One region of the Streptomyces sp. NPDC046122 genome, then DNA from elsewhere that is predicted to be linked to it. Evidence: riboswitches for the same ligand, from Rfam matches in the RefSeq annotation. Region 1 holds a riboswitch; the other holds the start of a gene.
The links. Region 1 has a riboswitch for S-adenosylmethionine ahead of thrC (threonine synthase). Riboswitches for the same ligand answer to the same signal wherever they lie in the genome.
Positions count from the first base shown of each region.

Region 2: it holds a riboswitch for S-adenosylmethionine, as region 1 does, so the genes downstream of both, AC07FK_RS06720 (aminotransferase class V-fold PLP-dependent enzyme) here and thrC (threonine synthase) in region 1, are expected to answer to the same signal.

Region 1 covers NZ_JBWKLQ010000005.1:351,020-357,528, reverse strand. Annotated here, with positions in the region: gene otsB (trehalose-phosphatase) at 1-582, shown strand, start outside; gene AC07FK_RS17440 (alpha,alpha-trehalose-phosphate synthase (UDP-forming)) at 832-2,226, opposite strand; gene AC07FK_RS17435 (glucosyl-3-phosphoglycerate synthase) at 2,294-3,244, opposite strand; SAM riboswitch class I at 3,421-3,548, shown strand; gene thrC (threonine synthase) at 3,542-4,864, shown strand; gene AC07FK_RS17425 (MoaD/ThiS family protein) at 4,861-5,136, shown strand; gene AC07FK_RS17420 (cold-shock protein) at 5,585-5,788, shown strand; gene groL (chaperonin GroEL) at 6,104-6,509, shown strand, end outside.
Region 2 covers NZ_JBWKLQ010000002.1:408,657-415,165, forward strand. Annotated here, with positions in the region: gene AC07FK_RS06710 (rhomboid family intramembrane serine protease) at 1-617, shown strand, start outside; gene AC07FK_RS06715 (Lrp/AsnC family transcriptional regulator) at 614-895, shown strand; gene AC07FK_RS06720 (aminotransferase class V-fold PLP-dependent enzyme) at 976-2,337, opposite strand; SAM riboswitch class IV at 2,500-2,616, opposite strand; gene trpD (anthranilate phosphoribosyltransferase) at 2,722-3,786, opposite strand; gene qcrB (cytochrome bc1 complex cytochrome b subunit) at 3,909-5,534, opposite strand; gene qcrA (cytochrome bc1 complex Rieske iron-sulfur subunit) at 5,531-6,509, opposite strand, start outside.

The DNA.
Region 1 (6,509 bases):
GTCCCGGGGCTCGAACACCTCGTCGTACTGGGCCATTACGGCGCCGAGCGCTGGGACGCGGTCAGCGGCACCGTGCACGCCCCCGCCCCCCACCCCGGCGTACAGGCCGCCCGCGCCGAACTCCCCGGCTTCCTCGACGGCATCGGCGCGTGGCGAGGCTCGTGGATCGAGGAGAAGGGGCAGGCCGTCGCCGTGCACACGCGCCGCGCGGAGGACCCGGTGCGGGCGTTCGAGTCCCTGCGGGCGCCGCTCGGCGAACTGGCGGCCCGCCACGGCCTGATCGTCGAACCCGGCCGCATGGTCCTGGAGTTGCGCCCGCCCGGCGTCGACAAGGGTGTGGCGCTCGCGGAGTACGTGCGGGAGGTCGGGGCGGGGTCGGTGCTGTACGCCGGGGACGATCTGGGCGACGTCGCCGCGTTCTCGGCGGTGGAGAAGCTGCGGACGGAGGGTGTTCCGGGGCTGCTGGTGTGCAGCGGATCGGAGGTCCCCGCGCTCGCGGACCGCGCGGACCTGGTGGTGGACGGCCCGGCGGGAGTGGTCGCGCTCCTCTCCGCCCTCGCCACGACGGCAACCCGCGCCTGACCCCGGGGCGGCCCCCCTTGCGCGGGGCCTTCCCCACCCCGCTCCCCGACCGGGCACAAGCCCCCGCCCCCAAGGCCCTACGGCCACGTCCTCAACCGCCGGACGGGTTGGACATAGCCCCAAGGCGAGCCGGCCGTGCCCGGGTGGGTGTGTCCTCAAGCGCCGGACGGGCTGGATATGGCCCGGAGGTGAGCCGGACGACCCCGGCCGGGCCGAACTCCGCACCGGTGCCCAGGGGAACGCCCCCGCCTAAGACGACGTCAGCGCGTCGAGTTGGGCCAGGAACCACGCCGTCGGGGGCAGCGCGGTCGCCGCCGCCGCCAGGCGTTTCGTGCGTTCCGAGCGTTCGGCCGGCTCCATCGTCAGCGCCTCGTGCAGCGCATCCGCCGTGGCCGTCACGTCGTACGGGTTGACGACGATCGCGTCGGCGCCGAGCTCCTCGTACGCCCCCGCCTCCCGCGACAGCACCAGCGCGCACCCCCCGTCCGAGACGACCGGCATCTCCTTCGCCACGAGGTTCATGCCGTCCCGGATCGGGTTCACCAGCGCCACGTCGGCCATCCGGTACGCCGCCAGCGACCGCCCGAAGTCGTCGTCCAGCTCCATCAGGACCGGTTCCCAGCCGTCCGTCCCGTACTCCGCGTTGATCTCGTCCGCGAGCCGCCGCACCTGCGCGGTGTAGTCGCGGTACACCGCGAGGTCCTGCCGCGACGGGTAGGCGAACGCGATGTGGACGACCCGGCCGCGCCACTCGGGCCGGTCCGCGAGCAGCCGCCGGTACGCCAGCAGGCCGCGGACGATGTTCTTGGAGAGTTCCGTACGGTCCACCCGGACGATCGTCCGGCGCCCGTCCCCCACCCGCTCCCGCAGCCGCACCAGCCACTCGTCCACGTCCTCCTGGTGCGCCCGCTCCCGCAGGAAGTCCGCGTCCGCGCCCAGACCGTGCACGCCCACCGCGGTGCCGTCCAGCGCGTCCGGGCCCAGCACGTCCACCGCGCACTGGGCGAACGCGTCCGCCCAGCGCCGGGTCAGGAACGCCACCCGGTCCGCGCCGAGGAGCCCCCGCAGGAGCTGGCGCGCGATGTCGTCGGGGAGGAGGCGGAAGTAGTCGACCGGCGCCCACGGGGTGTGCGTGAAGTGGCCGATCCGCAGGTCGGGGCGGAGCTCGCGCAGCATGCCGGGCACCAGGCACAGGTGGTAGTCCTGCACCAGCACCGCCGCGCCCGGAGCGGCCTCCGCCGCCAGCGCGTCGGCGAAGGCGCGGTTGTACGTCTCGTACGCCGCCCACTGCCGCCGGAACTCCACGTCGAAGACCGGCTCCAGCGGCGTCTGGTACAGCAGGTGGTGGACGAACCACAGCACGGAGTTCGCGATGCCGTTGTACGCGTCCGCGTGCGTCCCGGCGTCGATGTCGAGCATCCGTACGCCCGCCGTGCCCGTGCCGCGCCGCACCGCCTCCCGGTCGCCGTCCCCGAGCGCCGCGCAGACCCACAGCGAGTCGGCGTCCGACCCGATGGCCGAGAGGCCCGAGACGAGGCCGCCGCCGCCGCGCCGGGCGGCGAGCGTGCCGTCCTCACGGAGCGTGTACGAAACCGGGCCGCGATTGGATGCGACGAGAACCTGTGCAGCGCGCTCGGAGACCATGTGGCGAACCTAGCCCGTCCGGGAACCCCTCAAACGTGCGTACGGCTCACACCGGCCACAGTGGCCGTCACGCGACCCGCCGCGTCGCGTACTCGGCGATCTCGCACACCGGCGGCCGCTCCTCCGTGTCGACCGGGTGCGTCCGCGGGACGAAACCGACCCCGTCCGCGCCCCGCTCGAACTGCGTCAGCGCCGGCCGCACGATGTTGCCGCGCGACAGCCGCAGCTGGGCCGTCCGGTAGATCGTGGCGGCCATCCGCCCGAGCGCCTGCCCGTCCTGGTGGCGGTGCTTGCGCACACCGACGTCGACCTGGGCCAGCGCGTCGAGGCCCACCGTGTGGAGGGAGTCGACGAGGAGCCCCAGTTCCACTCCGTAACCGACCGGGAAGGGCAGGCGTTCGAGCAGCGAGCGGCGCACGGCGTACTCGCCGCCCAGCGGCTGCACGAAGCCGGCCAGCTGCGGCCAGTGCAGGTTGAGGATCGGGCGCGCGACCAGCTCGGTCACCCGGCCGCCCTGACCTGTGGCTTCGCCCAGGGGGCGGTCGTACATCGCCTTGACGAAGTGCACGTCCGGGTCGGTCAGCAGCGGCCCGACGATGCCGGAGACGAAGGAGGCGGAGAAGTCCTTCAAGTCCGAGTCGATGAAACACACGATGTCACCGTCCGTGACGAACAGTGACCGCCACAGCACCTCCCCCTTGCCGGGCAGCGCCGGTATTCGGGTGAGCACTGCGTCACGGTGGACGACCCGCGCGCCCGCCGCCGTCGCCACCTGGGCCGTCCGGTCCTTCGAGCCGGAGTCCAGTACGACGAGTTCGTCGACCAGGGGCACGGTCTCCATCAGTTCGTGGCGTATCGCCGCGACGATGTCACCGACCGTCTCCTCCTCGTCGAGGGCGGGCAGCACCACGCTCACGGTGAGACCGCGACGCGTTTTGGCCGCCATCAGCAGGTCCAGCGGCCGGTCGGCGGTCGACCAGGACCGCAGGTCAAGCCAGCGCTCCACCTCTTCCAGCACGGCCTTCTCCCTCGTCCGGCGAGCCTTGGGGCGGCTCGTCCTGTGATCCATCTCGCGGTGCGGACGACTGTCTCAACCGTCCGGGGGTTCGGTTACAGTCTTGAACAACGCGGAGGACCCTCGCATCTCGGGGGGCCCGCGGGACAAACGCGCCGGGTCCAGATCCGGCGCCACAGCGCTCATCCAGAGGGACTGAGGGAACGGCCCGTTGAAGTCCCGGCAACCATTCCGCCGACCGCGAGGTAACGGTGGGGACGGTGCCAATTCCGTCTCACGGCGAAACGCGCCGTGGGGAAGATGAGGAGAAAGGGCCTCGCCACCATGGCTGTGCAGTCTGCTGAAGCCGATGCAAACACCACGAATCCCCTGCCCGTAGACCTGGGCCCCGCCACCGCGCTGTCCTGCCGCGAGTGCGGAGAACGATTCGAACTCGGTCCCATCTTCGCGTGTTCTTCCTGTTTCGGCCCGCTCGAAGTCGCCTACGAGCTGCCGCTCGGTGACACGGAGCGCCTGCGCAAGCAGATCGAGGCCGGACCGGACAACATCTGGCGGTACGCGCCCCTGCTGCCCGTGCCCGCCGACGTGGCCGGCAAGCCGAGTCTGAACCCGGGCTTCACCAAGCTCGTCAAGGCCGACAACCTGGCCCGCGAGCTGGGCGTCACCGGTGCTCTGTACGTCAAGGACGACTCCGGCAACCCGACGCACTCCTTCAAGGACCGTGTCGTCGCGATCGCCGTCGAGGCCGCCCGAGCGTTCGGCTTCACGACGCTCTCCTGCTCCTCCACCGGCAACCTCGCCGGCGCGGTCGGCGCCGCCGCCGCGCGGGCAGGTTTCCGCTCGTGCGTGTTCATCCCGCACGACCTGGAGCAGGGCAAGGTCGTCATGGCCTCGGTCTACGGCGGCGAGCTGGTCGGCATCGAGGGCAACTACGACGACGTCAACCGCTTCTGCTCGGAGCTCATCGGCGACCCGCTGGGCGAGGGCTGGGGATTCGTCAACGTCAACCTGCGCCCGTACTACGGCGAGGGCTCCAAGACCCTGGCGTACGAGATCTGCGAGCAGCTCGGCTGGCAGCTGCCGGACCAGCTCGTCATCCCGATCGCCTCGGGCTCCCAGCTCACGAAGATCGACAAGGGGCTGAAGGAGCTCATCGCCCTGGGTCTGGTCGAGGACAAGCCGTACAAGATCTTCGGCGCCCAGGCCGAGGGCTGCTCGCCGGTGTCGACGGCCTTCAAGGCCGGGCACGACGTCGTACGGCCGCAGAAGCCGAACACGATCGCCAAGTCGCTCGCGATCGGCAACCCGGCGGACGGCCCGTACGTTCTGGACATCGCCCGGCGCACGGGCGGCGCGGTCGAGGACGTCAACGACGAGCAGGTCGTGGAGTCGATCAAGCTGCTGGCCGAGACGGAGGGCATCTTCGCGGAGACCGCGGGCGGCGTGACCGTCGGCGTGACGAAGAAGCTCATCGAGGCCGGGCTGCTGGACCCCACCCTCACCACCGTCGTGCTCAACACGGGCGACGGCCTGAAGACCCTCGAGGCGGTGGCCCCGACCACGGGCCAGTCCGCCGTCATCCGCCCCAACCTGGACTCTTTCCGAGAGGCTGGCCTCGCATGAGTGTCAACGTCCGCATCCCGACGATTCTCCGTACGTACACGGACGGCAAGGCCGAGGTCGCGGCCGAGGGGGCGACCCTCGCCGACGTCATCGCCGACCTGGAGAAGAACCACGCGGGCATCGCGGCCCGTGTGCTGGACGACCAGGGCAAGCTGCGGCGCTTCGTGAACGTGTACGTCAACGACGACGACGTGCGCTTCGAGCAGGGCCTGGAGACCGCCACGCCCGACGGCGCCGGCGTCTCGATCATTCCGGCCGTCGCCGGAGGCTGATTTCCAGCCGAGCGAGTGGCTGATTCCGCTTCACGCACTCCTCCGCACGTCGATTGCCCCCTCCGCCACAGAAAGCGGAGGGGGCAATTCTGCATGGTTGAGCGCGGTACAGTTGGGGAAACCCCCTCCACCGCCTGTGCCGGACGCATATGAGAATGCGGCCCCGCGCGGTGAGAAGCAGTCAAAGTACCGGACCGAATTGCCCGCCCGTGTGCGGCTTGTCCGGACCGACTTGCCCGGGAAACCTGAGGATTATTCGCTTTCGCGCGTTCATCCATGCCCAGATTTCTCGTCGGATTGACCTGTTGCAGAGGGCAGTTGGGCAGATACATTCAGCGGCGGTCGACGCGTTCCGGCGCACGCCCTCTCCTGTCGGAGGGCGGAGGAGTCTGACCCAGGGCCCGCGAAGTGCGGTCCTGTGCAAGGGCCAGTAATAGGGGAGTTAGGCATGGCTCAGGGCACCGTCAAGTGGTTCAACGCGGAGAAGGGGTACGGCTTCATCGCGGTCGACGGTGGTGCGGATGTTTTCGTCCACTACAGCGCGATCCAGATGGACGGGTACCGCACCCTTGAAGAAGGTCAGCGAGTCGAATTCGAGATCTCGCAGGGCCAGAAGGGTCCGCAGGCGGACATGGTCAAGCTCGCCGTCTGATCTCGGCGCGATCGGCCACCGACGCACTCACGCATGAAGGGTCTGTACCCCGCACCGGGTACAGGCCCTTCCTGCGTGCCGGGCCGCCTCCGGACGTCTGTCCACATCCGAGGGGGACGCTTGCACTCGAAGGGGTCGAGTGCTAATCATTGGCGTTAGCACTGTTAGCACTCTCCCAGCGAGAGTGACAGAAGGACCGGGCCGGTGAGGCCCGCAGGCCGGGTGGGACAAGGAAAACCACCAGGCAGGCTGGCCGTCCGTCGCGGGCGCCACTCGGTCCGGAGAATCCACCCCAGTCCGGGAGGACCACTTCACATGGCCAAGATCATCGCGTTCGACGAGGAGGCACGGCGCGGTCTCGAGCGCGGGATGAACCAGCTCGCCGACGCCGTCAAGGTCACCCTCGGCCCCAAGGGCCGTAACGTCGTCCTCGAGAAGAAGTGGGGCGCCCCCACGATCACCAACGATGGTGTTTCCATCGCCAAGGAGATCGAGCTCGAGGACCCGTACGAGAAGATCGGCGCCGAGCTGGTCAAGGAAGTCGCGAAGAAGACCGACGACGTCGCCGGTGACGGTACGACGACCGCGACTGTCCTCGCCCAGGCTCTGGTCCGCGAGGGCCTGCGCAACGTCGCCGCCGGCGCCAACCCGATGGCCCTCAAGCGCGGCATCGAGAAGGCCGTCGAGGCCGTCTCCGCCGCTCTCCTTGAGCAGGCCAAGG
Region 2 (6,509 bases), on a different contig from region 1:
GCCTCAATCCGGTCTACGGCACGGGCGACGCGCTCCTCGCCGCGCAGAGCGGATACTTCGAGCGGTGGGGCGTGATCCCCGACGAGCTGACGAGCGGCGGCCCGCCCGCGCTCGTCACCCCGCTGACGGCGCTGTTCGTGCACGGCAGCTGGCTCCACCTGCTGGGCAACATGCTGTTCCTCTTCGTCTTCGGAGCCATGGCCGAGGAACGGATGGGCCGCCTCCAGTTCGCCCTGTTCTACGTGGGCTGCGGCTACCTGGCCCTCGTCGTGTACGCCGTCGTCCACGCCGATTCGGACCAGACGCTGGTCGGGGCCTCGGGAGCCATCTCGGCGGTGCTCGGCGCCTTCCTCTTCCTCTTCCCCAGGGCGCGCGTCACCAGCCTGTTCCCCTTCCTCTTCTTCCTGCCGCTGCGCTTCCCCGCCTGGATCGTGCTGATCTTCTGGTTCGCGCTGCAGTGGGTGGCGGCGCAGCGCGCCGGGTCGGGCCCCGGGGTGGCCTACCTGGCGCACGTGGCGGGGTTCTGCGCGGGCTTCCTCTACGCCTGGGGGCGCAGTCGGCGTACGGATAGAGTGAGGACCTCAGCGCCGGCCACCGAGGGAGAAAGCCAACCGTGATCACCGCGATCGTGCTCATCAAGACCAGCGTGGACCGGATCCCCGAGATCGCCGAGTCGATCGCCGCGCTGGACAGCGTCAGCGAGGTCTTCTCGGTCACCGGGACGTACGACCTGATCGCCATGGTCCGCGTGGCGAAGCACGACGACCTGGCGGACGTCATCCCCGGCCGGATCAGCAAGATCCCCGGCGTCGAGGGCACCGACACGCACGTCGCCTTCCGTACGTACTCGCAGCACGATCTGGAAGCGGCCTTCGCGATCGGCCTCGACGCGTAACACCCGGCGCCCGCCCGGCCGCGGCGGCGCGTTCCTCACCGGTTCGACCGAGCGGGCCCGGCGTACGGGCCCGGGGGCGGTCAGACCGCCGGGACGCAGCGGCCTTCCTCGGTGCGGTAGTTCCACTTCGCGCCGTCCCTGACGAGCTCCTTGACCGCGCCGACGAACCGCTCGACGTGCTCTTCGGGCGTACCGGCGCCGAAACTCACGCGGATCGCGTTCAGCGACCGCTCACCCGGCTCCGCCTCCGGGGCGCCGCACTCCCCCGGGTCCTGCGGGTCGCTGCCGAGCAGCGTGCGGACCAGCGGGTGCGCGCAGAACAGGCCGTCCCGTACGCCGATCCCGTACTCGGCGGAGAGCGCCGCGGCGAAGTGCGAGCTGTTCCAGCCGTCGACGACGAACGAGATGACGCCGACGCGCGGGGCGTCGTCCCCGAAGAGCGACAGCACCCGGACGGCGTCCACCTCGGCCAGCCCCTCCCGCACCTTCGTCACGAGCCGCTGCTCGCGCTCGACCAGGGAGTCGAAGCCGACCTCGGTGAGCGCCTTGCAGGCGGAGGCGATCGCGTACACGCCGATGACGTTGGGCGATCCGGCCTCGTGGCGGGCGGCCGTGGTGTGCCACTCGACGTCCACGCCGCCGTCCGCGCGGCGGGCGACCTTGCGCGAGGCGCCGCCGCCCGCGAGGTACGGCTCGGCGCTCCGCAGCCAGTCGGCGCGGCCCGCGAGGACGCCGGAGCCGAACGGCGCGTACAGCTTGTGCCCGGAGAAGGCCACCCAGTCGACGTCCAGCTCGGCAATGTCCAGCGGGTGGTGGGGCGCGAGCTGGGCGGCGTCCAGCACGATGCGCGCGCCGTGGGCGTGGGCCGCGGCGGCGAGTTCCTTCACGGGCCACAGCTCACCGGTGACGTTCGAGGCGCCGGTGACGCACACCAGGGCCGGACCGTGGGGGTCGCGGTCGGCCAGCGCGCGCTCCAGCGTCTCGACCGCCTGGGCCGGAGTGCGCGGCGCGTTCAGGTAGTCGACCCGCGCGTCGCGCCAGGGCAGCAGCGAGGCGTGGTGCTCGGTCTCGAAGACGAACACCTGGCAGTCGGCGGGCAGGGCCGCGGCCAGCAGGCTGAGCGAGTCGGTCGTGGAGCGGGTGAAGACGACCTGGTCGTCCTCGCGGCAGCCGAGGAACTCGGCGACGGTGGCGCGGCTGTTCTCGAAGAGGTCCGTCGACAGCTGCGAGAGGTAGCCCGCGCCCCGGTGCACGCTGCCGTAGTACGGCGCGTACGCCGCCACGTCGTCCCACACGCGCTGGAGGGCCGGGGCGCTGGCGGCGTAGTCGAGGGCGGCGTAGGTGACCTCGCCACCGGTCACGAGCGGCACGCGGACATCGTGGCCGAGAACGGGCAGAGGAGAACAAACGGCGTGGTCGGTGACAGCGCTGGAGACAGACATGGCGAACTCCCGTGTGGGGCAGGCGAATTCACTGCGCCGGCGACGACGCGCGGCAGCGCAGGAGAAGAGAAAAAGGGTGCGCGGAAGGGGGCTTCGAGCCCTATCGCATTCGCTTGCTCACGAGACTGCTCCCTTGAGGACCAGGACCCCAGGGTGTGCAGGGGTCCGCGCTTGCCGTGGACCTTTCTGTCCACGACCTGGTCTTCACCCGGGGCACCCCGCCACGGACGGAGGGTTGCCGGACAGCAAGCCGGGGCCAAAACGCTGTCACTCATGACCTGTCAAGCATCTTGCCACAAGATCAGGACGACGCAAGGCGCGGTCCGCTTCCTGAGACCCGAAAGGGACTCCGCGGACCGCGCCTCGCGTCGAGCACAACCGTGTTCAGCTGTTGCTGGCCGCCACCCAGCGCTCCAGCGCCGCGCGCGCCGCCCCCGAGTCGATCGACTCGGCGGCCTTGGCGATCCCGGCCGCGAGCTGCTCGTTCAGCGACGCGTCGGACGGATCCAGGGCGACCAGCGCCGCCGCCGTGTTCAGCAGCACGGCATCGCGCACCGGACCGGTCTCACCGGCCAGCAGCCGCCGGGCGACGTCCGCGTTGTACGACGCGTCCGCGCCGCGCAGCGCCTCGACGGGCACGATCTCCAGGCCCACGTCGCGCGGGTCGAAGGTCTGCTCCGTCACCGCCCCGTCCCGTACAGCCCACACCCGCGAGGTCGCCGTCGTCGTCAGCTCGTCGAGGCCGTCGTCACCGCGGAAGACGAGCGCGGAATTCCCCCGTTCGGCGAGCACGCCGGCCACGATGGGGGCCATCCGGGCGTCGGCGACGCCGACCGCCTGGGCCTTCACCCGCGCGGGGTTCGTCAGCGGGCCGAGAATGTTGAACGTCGTCTGCGCGCCCAGCTCCTTGCGCGCCTTCGCGGCGTACCGCAGGGCGGGGTGGAACTTCACGGCGAAGCAGAAGGTGATGCCCGCCTCCTCGGCCACCTCGGCGACACGCCGGGGCGTCAGCTCCAGGTTGACGCCGAGCTTCTCCAGGACGTCCGAGGCGCCGCTCGCGGACGAGGCGGCCCTGTTGCCGTGCTTGACGACCTTGGCGCCGGTGCCCGCGACGACGATCGCCGACATGGTGGAGATGTTGACCGTCTTGGCGAGGTCGCCGCCGGTGCCGACGATGTCGACCGTACGGCCCGGCACCTCGATGGTGTTGGCATGGGCGTACATCGCCCGGACCAGACCGGTGACCTCGCCGACCGTCTCCCCCTTGGCCCGCAGCGCGACCGCGAAGCCGGCGATCTGGGCGTCGGTGGCCTCGCCGCTCATGATGCGGTCCATGGCCCACGCCGTGTCGTCGGCGGAGAGGTCCTCGCCGCGCAGCAGGGCGTTCAGGACATCCGGCCAGGAGCCGGCCGCCACGCTGTCGCCGCCGACCGGGGTCACAACGTTCATGGTCCGCTCCAGGGTCCACAGCCAGTAAGGATGGCTCCTACCCTATCCAGCCGGGCGGACGGCGAAGAGCCCCGTCCGACGAATGGACGGGGCTCCCGCTGTGGCGACCTGACGGTCGGAGATCAGTGGTGGCCGTGGCCGCTGGTGATCTCCTTGTACTCGTCGGCGGTCGGCTTGGGGATCTGGTTCCCCTCGCCGTAGTAGCCCTTGCTCAGCTTGGCCCGGAGCTTCTGGCCGCGCGTCACCTTGCGCTCGACGCCGTTCTCGTCGACCGACGGGCCGATCTCGGCCGGCGCGTACTGCTCGTGCGCCGTGAGCGTGTGGAGCTGCTGCCGGCTGAGCGGCTCGTGGACCTCGACGAACTCACCGTGCGGCAGGCGCTTGATGATGCCGGACTCGCGTCCGTGCAGCACCTTGTCCTTGTCGCGGCGCTGAAGGCCGAGGCAGATCCGCCGGGTGATCACGAACGCCAGGACCGGGCCCACGAAGTAGGAGATCCGGACGAACCAGGTGATCGAGTTGATCGACAGGTGGAAGTGCGTGGCGAAGATGTCGTTGCCGCCACCCAGGAGCATGATCACGTAACCGGTGATCCAGGCGACGCCCAGCGCGGTCCGGGTCGGCGCGTTGCGCGGCCGGTCCAGGATGTGGTGCTCGCGCTTGTCACCGGTGACCCACGACTCGATGAACGGGTAGACCGCCAGCGCGACGAGGACCAGACCGAAGAGCGTCAGCGGGATGAACACGCCCAGGGCGAGCGTGTGACCCCACAGGTTGATCTCCCAGCCGGGCATGACACGGATCAGACCCTCGGCGAAGCCCATGTACCAGTCGGGCTGGGCGCCGGTGGACACCTGGTCCGGACGGTACGGGCCGAGCGCCCAGACCGGGTTGATCGTGAACAGACCGGCGATGGCCGCGATGACACCGAAGACCAGGAAGAAGAAGCCTCCGGCCTTGGCCATGTAGACCGGCAGCAGCGGCATGCCGACGACGTTCTTGTTCGTACGGCCGGGACCCGCGAACTGCGTGTGCTTGTGGTAGAAGACCAGGATCAGGTGCGCCACCACGAGGCCGAGCATGATGCCCGGCAGCAGCAGGATGTGGATCGAGTAGAACCGCGCCACCATGTCGTGGCCCGGGAACTCGCCGCCGAACAGGAAGAACGAGATGTACGTGCCGACGACGGGCGTCGCCAGGATCGCGCCCTGCGTGAAGCGGACACCGGTGCCGGAGAGCAGGTCGTCCGGGAGCGAGTAGCCGGTGAAACCGGTGAACATGCCCAGGACGAACAGCAGGAAGCCGAACAGCCAGTTGATCTCACGGGGCTTGCGGAACGCGCCCGTGAAGAACACGCGCATCATGTGCACGAACATCGCCGCGAGGAAGATCAGCGCCGCCCAGTGGTGGATCTGCCGGATGAGCAGACCGCCGCGGACGTCGAAGCTGATCTCCAGGGTCGACGCGTAGGCCTCCGTCATCCGGATGCCCTGCATCGGCACGTACGAGCCGTGGTACACGACCTCGTTCATGCTCGGGTGGAAGAACAGCGTCAGGTACACACCCGTGAGGATGATGATGATGAAGCTGTAGAGCGCGATCTCACCGAGCATGAAGGACCAGTGGTCCGGGAAGATCTTGCGCATGTTGGCCTTGGCCAGGCTGTAGATGCCCAGCCGGCCGTCCGCCCAGTCGGCGACCCGCTCGCCTGCGGGCGCCTTGCGCTTTTCGTCAGTCACGGTGCTCATCCGCGCTCCCAGAAACTAGGACCGACGGGCTCTTCGAAGTCGCCGAGCGCTTCGAGGAATCCTTCGTCATTCACGCCGATCCGCAGCTGCGGGAGGGCGTGGCCGGCCGGGCCGAAGATGACGCGCGCACCGTCGGAGAGGTCGAAAGTGGACTGGTGGCACGGGCAGAGCACGTGATGCGTCTGCTGCTCGTACAGGCTGATCGGGCAGCCGACGTGGGTGCAGATCTTCGAGAACGCCACGATGCCCTGGTGGGACCAGTCGAGCTCGCGCTTGTCCTTGATGTCCTGCGGCTGGAGCCGGACGATCATCAGGGCGGCCTTGGCGATCTCGTTGTTGAACTCGTGGTTGTCCTCTTCCAGGCCTTCCGGCTTGGCGAAGGTCAGCGAACCGACCGCGACGTCCTCGGGACGCAGCGGCTCGTTCGTGTTCATGTTGATGAGCTGCTTGCCCTTGCCCCACAGCGTGTGGCGGAGCTTCTCCTCGGGCAGCGGGCCCAGGTCGCGCAGCAGGACCACACCGGAGAGCGGCACCATGGCCAGCGCGCCGAACATCGTGGTGCGGATCAGCTTGCGCCGGCCGATCGCGGACTCCTCGGCGCCGGCCGCGAAGTCCGACATGACCTTGGCCTTGACGACCGGGTCGGCCTCGATCGGGTGACGGTCGTCGGCGACCTCGACGTCGGACATCAGGGTGCGGGCCCAGTGGACCGCTCCCGCGCCGATGCAGAAGAGGGCGAGGCCGAGCGTCACACCCAGCGAGAGGTTCAGCGCGCTGACGTGGCCGAGCGGCCAGACGTACACGATCTTCTCGACCGGGAACGCCACGAAGGAGGCGATGAAGCCGATCGTGGACAGCATGGACAGCGTGAACAGGAGGGCGACCGTGCGCTCGGAGCGCTTGGCGGCCCGCTCGTCGATGTCCTGGATACGCGGCTTGTGGGGCGGCAGCCCCGGGTCCGCGAACGGGTCCTCC